Occultella kanbiaonis: one gene and its partner. The protein of the gene in region 1 interacts with the protein of each later gene in a pairwise test. Links are inferred from orthologs where the notes say so. Each region holds a gene or a part of one and is shown on either strand. Other genes may lie near its edges.

What was found.
Region 2: the proteins of leuS (region 1) and ligA interact in binary tests that used the Escherichia coli proteins (3 or more experiments, as listed by UniProt). The link is inferred for Occultella kanbiaonis from one-to-one orthologs.

Annotation. Positions count from the first base shown.
Region 1 is NZ_CP046175.1:3,460,526-3,464,332, reverse strand. Bases 119-3,613 are described here. They hold leuS (leucine--tRNA ligase), read left to right. Parts: upstream 119-443; coding sequence 444-3,413; downstream 3,414-3,613. Other genes in these bases: GKS42_RS15970 (aminoglycoside phosphotransferase family protein), read left to right, coding at 3,474-3,613; GKS42_RS15980 (LacI family DNA-binding transcriptional regulator), read left to right, coding at 119-185. Outside these bases: more of GKS42_RS15980, read left to right, coding at 1-118; more of GKS42_RS15970, read left to right, coding at 3,614-3,807.
Region 2 is NZ_CP046175.1:3,869,328-3,872,669, reverse strand. What follows is about bases 95-3,124. They hold ligA (NAD-dependent DNA ligase LigA), read left to right. Parts: upstream 95-492; coding sequence 493-2,757; downstream 2,758-3,124. Other genes in these bases: GKS42_RS17820 (hypothetical protein), read left to right, coding at 2,939-3,124; GKS42_RS17830 (hypothetical protein), read right to left, coding at 100-417. Also shown: GKS42_RS17835 (hypothetical protein), read right to left, coding at 1-51; more of GKS42_RS17820, read left to right, coding at 3,125-3,342. UniProt on the Escherichia coli protein: DNA ligase that catalyzes the formation of phosphodiester linkages between 5'-phosphoryl and 3'-hydroxyl groups in double-stranded DNA using NAD as a coenzyme and as the energy source for the reaction.

The DNA of each region.
Region 1 (3,807 bases):
CGTATGCGCGGGCGGTCACGCCCTCGCTGACCACGGTCTCCCCGGACCGCTCGGCCCTGGCCGAGGCGGCGCTGCGGATGCTCGAGGCGCAGATCGCGGCGAACGGCGGCCCGGTGCCGCCTGTCGACGAACAGGTCCCGTTCAGTCTCGTGGTCCGAGAGAGCACCGCGGGCATCCATCCCTGACCCGGTGCGGCAGGTCCGTGCCCAGGCGAACCAAGGTCTGCCGTGCCGCCGGCCACAGGCACCGCGCAGATCGGGCTGCGGTAGGCTGATGGGATGTTCTCCACGGAGCTGTTGCTTACCCAGCCGCGCTGATCTGCAGCGGACGCCCACGCGGCGTCGCGTCAGCGCGGCCGACCTCCCACGTTCTGCGGGGGGTCGTTCTCATGTCAGCCTCCGTGACGCCGCCGCCTGCCGGTGGCCCTGCCCAAGGAAACGCACATGTCTGAGCCTCACGCCGCCGTCACCGATACGGCCGGCACCGACGTCGCCGTCCCGGCCCACCGCTACACCGCGGACCTGGCGGCTCACATAGAACTGTCCTGGCAGGAGCGGTGGGCCGCCGAGGGCACGTTCCACGCGCCGAACCCGACCGGTGACCTGGCCGGCGGCGGTGAGGTCCCGGCCGAGAAGTTCTACGTGCTGGACATGTTCCCCTACCCCTCGGGCAAGGGCCTGCACGTGGGACATCCGCTGGGTTACATCGCCACGGACGTGGTCGGCCGGTTCAAGCGGATGACCGGGGCGAACGTGCTGCACGCGCTGTCCTACGACGCGTTCGGGCTGCCGGCCGAGCAGTTCGCCGTGCAGACCGGCCAGCACCCGCGCATCACCACCGACGAGAACATCGACACGATGCGCCGCCAGCTGCTGCGGATGGGCCTGGCGCACGACGAGCGCCGCTCGTTCGCCACCACCGACGCCGGCTACGTGCGCTGGACGCAGTGGATCTTCCTGCAGATCTTCAACTCCTGGTACGACCACGACGCGCCACGGCCCGGCGGCGGCGTGGGTGCCGCGCGCCCGATCGCCGAGCTGGAGGCCGCCTTCGCGGCGGGGGAGCGGGCCGTTCCGGACGGGCAGGACTGGGCGGACCTGAGCGCGGCCGAGCGTGAGGACGTGCTGGGCACCTTCCGCCTCGCCTACGTGGCGGACGTGCCGGTGAACTGGTGCCCCGGTCTGGGTACGGTGCTGGCCAACGAGGAGGTCACCGCGGAGGGCCGCTCCGAGCGCGGCAACTTCCCGGTCTTCAAGCGCAACCTGCGCCAGTGGATGATGCGGATCACCGCCTACGGCGACCGGCTGGTGGACGACCTGGACCGGCTGGACTGGCCGGAGAAGGTCAAGACCATGCAGCGGAACTGGATCGGGCGCTCCGAGGGCGCCCGGGTCACCTTCGCGGTCGCGGGGGGCGACGGCGGCCCTTCCGCGGGTGCCGACGGCGCCAGTTCCGTGGGTGCCGATGGCGCCGCTGCCGAGATCGAGGTGTTCACGACCCGCCCGGACACCCTGTTCGGTGCGACGTTCATGGTGCTGGCCCCCGAGCACCCGCTGCTGGACGCGGGCGTGCCCGCCGAGTGGCCCGAGGGGACCCACTCCGCGTGGACCGGCGGGCACACGGCCCCCGCCGACGCCGTCGCCGCCTATCGCGCCGCGGCCGCGGCGAAGACGGACATCGAGCGCCAGGCCGAGGGCCGCGAGAAGTCCGGCGTGTTCACCGGCCTGTACGCGATCAACCCCGTCAACGCCGCCCGGCTGCCCGTGTTCATCGCGGACTACGTGCTGATCGGCTACGGCACCGGCGCGATCATGGCCGTGCCCGGCGGGGACGCGCGTGACCACGACTTCGCCACCACCTACCAGCTGCCGATCGTGCACACGGTAGCGCCGCCGTCGGGCTTCGAGGGCGGTGCCTACGGGGGCGACGGTGCCATCATCAACTCGGCGAACGACGAGGTCAGCCTGAACGGGCTGGACGTGGCGCAGGCCAAGCGAACGATCACCGCCTGGCTGGAGCGCAGGGGGCTGGGCGCCGCGACGGTCACCTACCGGCTGCGGGACTGGCTGTTCTCCCGGCAGCGGTACTGGGGCGAGCCGTTCCCGGTGGTCTACGACTCCGACGGCCGCGTGATCGCGCTGCCGGACGAGCTGCTGCCCGTCGAGCTGCCCGAGGTCCCGGACTTCTCGCCGCGCACGTACGCCGACGACGACGCCGAGTCCTCCCCGGAGCCCCCGCTGGCCCGGGGTGAGCAGTGGGTGAACGTCGAGCTGGACCTGGGCGACGGGCCGAAGGTCTACCGCCGGGACACGAACACGATGCCCAACTGGGCAGGCTCGTGCTGGTACGAGCTGCGCTACCTGGACCCGACGAACACGTCCGCGGCCGTGGACCCCGAGATCGAGAAGTACTGGATGGGGCCGCGCACCGGCCCGGACGGCAAGCCCACCACGGGGGGCGCCGACCTGTACGTCGGCGGCGTCGAGCACGCCGTGCTGCACCTGCTGTACGCACGGTTCTGGCACAAGGTGCTGTTCGACCTGGGCCACATCTCGAGCGTCGAGCCGTTCCACAAGCTGTTCAACCAGGGCTACATCCAGGCGTACGCCTACTCCGACGCCCGCGGCGTGCACGTGCCCGCCGAGGAGGTCACCGAGGAGGTCGGCTCCGACGGCGACCCGATCTGGACCTGGAACGGCCAGGTGGTCAACCGTGAGTACGGCAAGATGGGCAAGTCCCTGAAGAACATGGTCACCCCGGACGAGATGTACGCCGCCTACGGCGCGGACACGTTCCGGGTGTACGAGATGAGCATGGGGCCGCTGGACCTGTCCCGGCCGTGGGACACCCGCGCGGTCGTCGGGGCGCAACGGTTCCTGCAGCGGTTGTGGCGCAACGCGGTCGATGAGGAGACCGGAGAGCTGACCGTCACCGACGCCCCGGCCGACGACGAGACCCGCCGCGTGGTGGCCAGGACGATCGCGGACGTGCGCACCGAGATGTCCGCGATGCGCCCGAACACGGCCATCGCGAAGCTGATCGTGCTGAACAACCACCTGACCTCGCAGGCGCACGTCGCCCGCGAGGCCATCGAGCCGCTGGTGCTGATGACCGCACCCGTGGCCCCGCACATCGCCGAGGAGCTGTGGCAGCGGCTGGGCCACACCGAGTCGCTGACCTACCACGCGTTCCCGGAGGCCGACGAGGCGCTGCTGGTCGCCGAGACCGTGACCTGCGTGGTGCAGGTGCAGGGCAAGGTGCGGGACCGGCTGGAGGTAGCGCCGTCGATCGGCGAGGACGAGCTGCAGGAGCTGGCGCTGGCCGCCCCAGCCGTGCAGCGCGCGCTGGACGGCCGCGGTATCCGCAAGGTGATCGTGCGGGCACCGAAGCTGGTCAACATCGTTCCTGCCTGAGGCCGGGGCGCGCAGGTCTCGGGATATACACCGGCGGGACACCGGGGCAGGATGACTCCTGTGACGGCGCCGGCGGATCGGGACGGTCGCGTCTGGGTCGCCGCACTGGCCGGCCCGGATGTGCTGACCAGCCTTGCGCCGGACGGTGCCACGACCCTGCCGAGTGTCGCGGGCCGGTGGGTCTCCTCGACGGAGCTGCGGGCGGCGACCGGTGTCCCGGCGGCGCTACCGATCGCCCCGGCCCGGCTCGTCGGCGAGCGCGCCGTGGTGCACGTGCTCGACGTCACCGAGCCGATCGCCTGGCCCGCCGAGTACCGCGTCGCGTTCTCCGAGATCGATCGGCTCGCACTGCCTGCCAACGTGCGTGCCGCCGTCGAGCTCGCGGTCGCGGAAC
Region 2 (3,342 bases), 410 kb from region 1 along the record:
CGGCGCCGGGGGCTGCGGCACCGGCGCGGACTGCTCCGGGAACCAACTCACCTCCCCATCCCATCACATCGGGGGCGCGCGCGGGGCCGGTAGCCGCGATCAGCGCCCTGCGGGTGTGTTCACATGCGGCAGGGCCTCCGAGGCGACCATCCAGACGCTGAACACGGCGGCGCCGAGCTCGAAGGCGACCAGCCGTCGGTCCCAGGCACCCCCACCGGGGCGGCTCCCGGCGCGCAGCAGTGCCAGGCCACCGACCGCGTTCGCCGCTCCCCAAGCCAGATTCACCGCCGGCGAGGACTCGGATCCGGCGATCGGGGTCAGGTGCGTCCGGCCGGTCACGGCGGTGCCCGGGTGGGGCACGCTGTTCGCGACGAGCACCCCCGCGAGGCACGAAGGGATCCTCGTTGTCGAGGGCATCAGAACAGCCTGCGGCGGGCACGCTGCACAGGTCAAGGGATCCGGGCGTTGGCGGTGTCGGTGCGGCGCGCCACAATGGGCGTCGTGAACGCACGCGCGAACGAGAAGCTGCCCGAGTCGGTGGAGACGGATGACCCGGCCGCCCGAGCGCGGTGGGAGGAGCTGGCGCAGCAGGTCCGGGACGCCCAGTTCGCGTACTACGTCCGCGATGCCCCCACCATCTCCGACGCCGAGTTCGACACCCTGCTGCGGGAGCTGGAGGCGCTCGAGGAGGCCAGCCCGGAACTGCGCACCCCGGACTCGCCGACCCAGCAGGTCGGCGGAACCTTCTCGACGGCGTTCACCGCCGTCGATCATGTGGAGCGGATGCTCTCCCTCGACAACGCGTTCAGCCTCGAGGAGGTCTCCGCCTGGGCGGACCGGGTGCACCGGGAGATCGGGTCCGAGAAGGTGCACTACCTCTGCGAGATCAAGATCGACGGGCTCGCCATCGCTCTGGTCTACGAGCGTGGCCGGCTGGTCCGGGGCGTCACCAGGGGGGACGGCCGCACCGGAGAGGACGTCACCCTGAACGTGCGGACGATCACCTCCGTCCCGCACACCCTCGCGGGGGACCCGGCGACCTGGCCAGAACTGATCGAGATCCGTGGCGAGGTGTTCTTCCCGGTCGAGCAGTTCGAGGCGCTCAACGCCGCGCAGGTAGAGGCGGGCAAGTCGCCGTTCGCCAACCCTCGCAACGCCGCTGCCGGCTCGCTGCGGCAGAAGGACCCACGGGTCACGGCCACCCGCGCCCTCGGCATGTACGCCCACGGGATCGGGGCGTTGCGCTGGGGTCCGGGCGGGGCGCCCGTGGAGCTGACCCGTCAGTCGCAGATCTACGACCTGCTCGCCGGCTGGGGCGTGCCGGTCTCCGGGCACAACCGGGTGGTGACCGGGCTGGACGGGGTCCGGGAGATGATCGCCTACTACGGCGAGCACCGGCACGACATCGAGCACGAGCTGGACGGCCTGGTCACGAAGGTGGACGAGTTCGCCCTGCAGCGGCGCCTGGGCAACACCTCGCGTGCGCCGCGCTGGGCGATCGCGTACAAGTACCCGCCCGAGGAGGTCAACACCAAGCTGCTCGACATCCGGGTGAACGTCGGCCGCACCGGGCGGGTCACGCCCTACGGCGTGATGGAACCGGTGCTCGTGGCCGGCTCCACCGTCGAGCAGGCCACCCTGCACAACGCGAGCGAGGTCAAGCGCAAGGGCGTGCTGATCGGCGACACGGTGGTCCTGCGTAAGGCGGGCGACGTGATCCCGGAGATCCTCGGCCCTGTGGTGGACCTGAGGGACGGAACCGAGCGCGAGTTCCTGATGCCGACCGAGTGCCCCTCCTGCGGCACACCCCTCGCGCCGGCCAAGGAGGGGGACGTGGACATCCGCTGCCCCAACGCCCGATCCTGCCCCTCGCAGCTGAAGGAGCGGGTGTTCGCGCTCGCCTCCCGCGGGGGACTGGACATCGAGGCACTCGGCTGGGAGGCCGCCGTCGCCCTCGTGGATCCGGAGGCGAACCGGCCCGCCGAAGCCGAAGGGCCGGAGGCCGAGCCGGTGCTGTCCGGGGAGGCAGGCCTGTTCGACCTCACGCCCGAGGACCTGCGTGACGTCAGCGTCTGGCGGCAGCGGAAGGTGAAGGGCGAACCCACGGGTCGATGGGACCGGGTGCCGTACTTCTGGACCAGGGCCGGCGCCGACGCCGCGAAGAAACCGTCGAAACCGACCGCCACCACCGAGGTCCTCTTCGCAGAGCTGGAGAAGGCGAAGACCCAACCGCTCTGGCGGGTGCTGGTGGCCCTCTCGATCCGGCACGTGGGTCCGACGGCGGCCCGCGCGCTGGCCACCCACTTCGGCTCCCTGGACGCCATCCGGGCCGCGAGTACCGAGGAGTTGGGCGCCGTCGAGGGCGTCGGGCCGACCATCGCGGTGGCTGTCACGGAGTGGTTCACCGTGGACTGGCACGTCGAGATCGTGGACCGCTGGGCCGCCGCCGGGGTGCGCATGGCCGACGAGCGAGACGAGTCGGTGGAGCGCACGCTCGAAGGGCTCACCGTGGTGGTCACCGGCTCGCTCGAGAACTTCTCCCGGGACGGCGCCAAGGAGGCGATCATCGCCCGCGGCGGCAAGTCATCCGGATCCGTCTCGAAGAAGACCGACTTCGTGGTGGTCGGGCCCGGCGCGGGCACGAAGGAGGACAAGGCCCGCGAACTCGGACGGCCGATCCTGGACGAGGCCGGCTTCGAGGCGCTGCTCGCGGGCGGTCCGGACGCGGTGGCCGACCTCGCCGGAGCTACGGAGTAGGCGGCCGGCGGGCGGACCCGCACCCGGACGAGCCTGGGTAGTTCTGTCCGGATCCCCGCAGATCCGGCACGGACACGGGTGCCTGGGTAGTTCTGCCCCGCGCCCGGGGCGGTAGCGGCGGTCGGGTCGGCTTAGGTTCACTGTGCACGATCCGATACCGACCTGAGGGACACACATACCCATGCGACCTGTTCGACGCTACGCCGCCCCCGTCACCGCCCTTGTGCTCGCCACCGCCCTCGGACTCGGGGCATGCTCCGCCGGGGACGACGACCGGGACTCCGACACCGGCACCTCGAGCGAGGAGGGCGCCGGAGCCGACACTGGCGACTCCGACGAGGGTGCCGACGACGCGACCGAGAACGACGACGCGACCGACACCGCCGATGACGACGCCGCCGATGACGCCGGGGCGGGCGACACGGCCGACGCCGAGGTGGTTCCCCTCGAGGGCACGTTCGTGACCGAGGTGAGCGTCCCGTCCGGCGTGGAGTACGAGGTGACCACCACCACCGCGAACTCGCTGCAGCTCGACTTCCCGGCTCCGGCCGACCCGACGGCGCTGAGCGCGTTCTACCAGGCGTG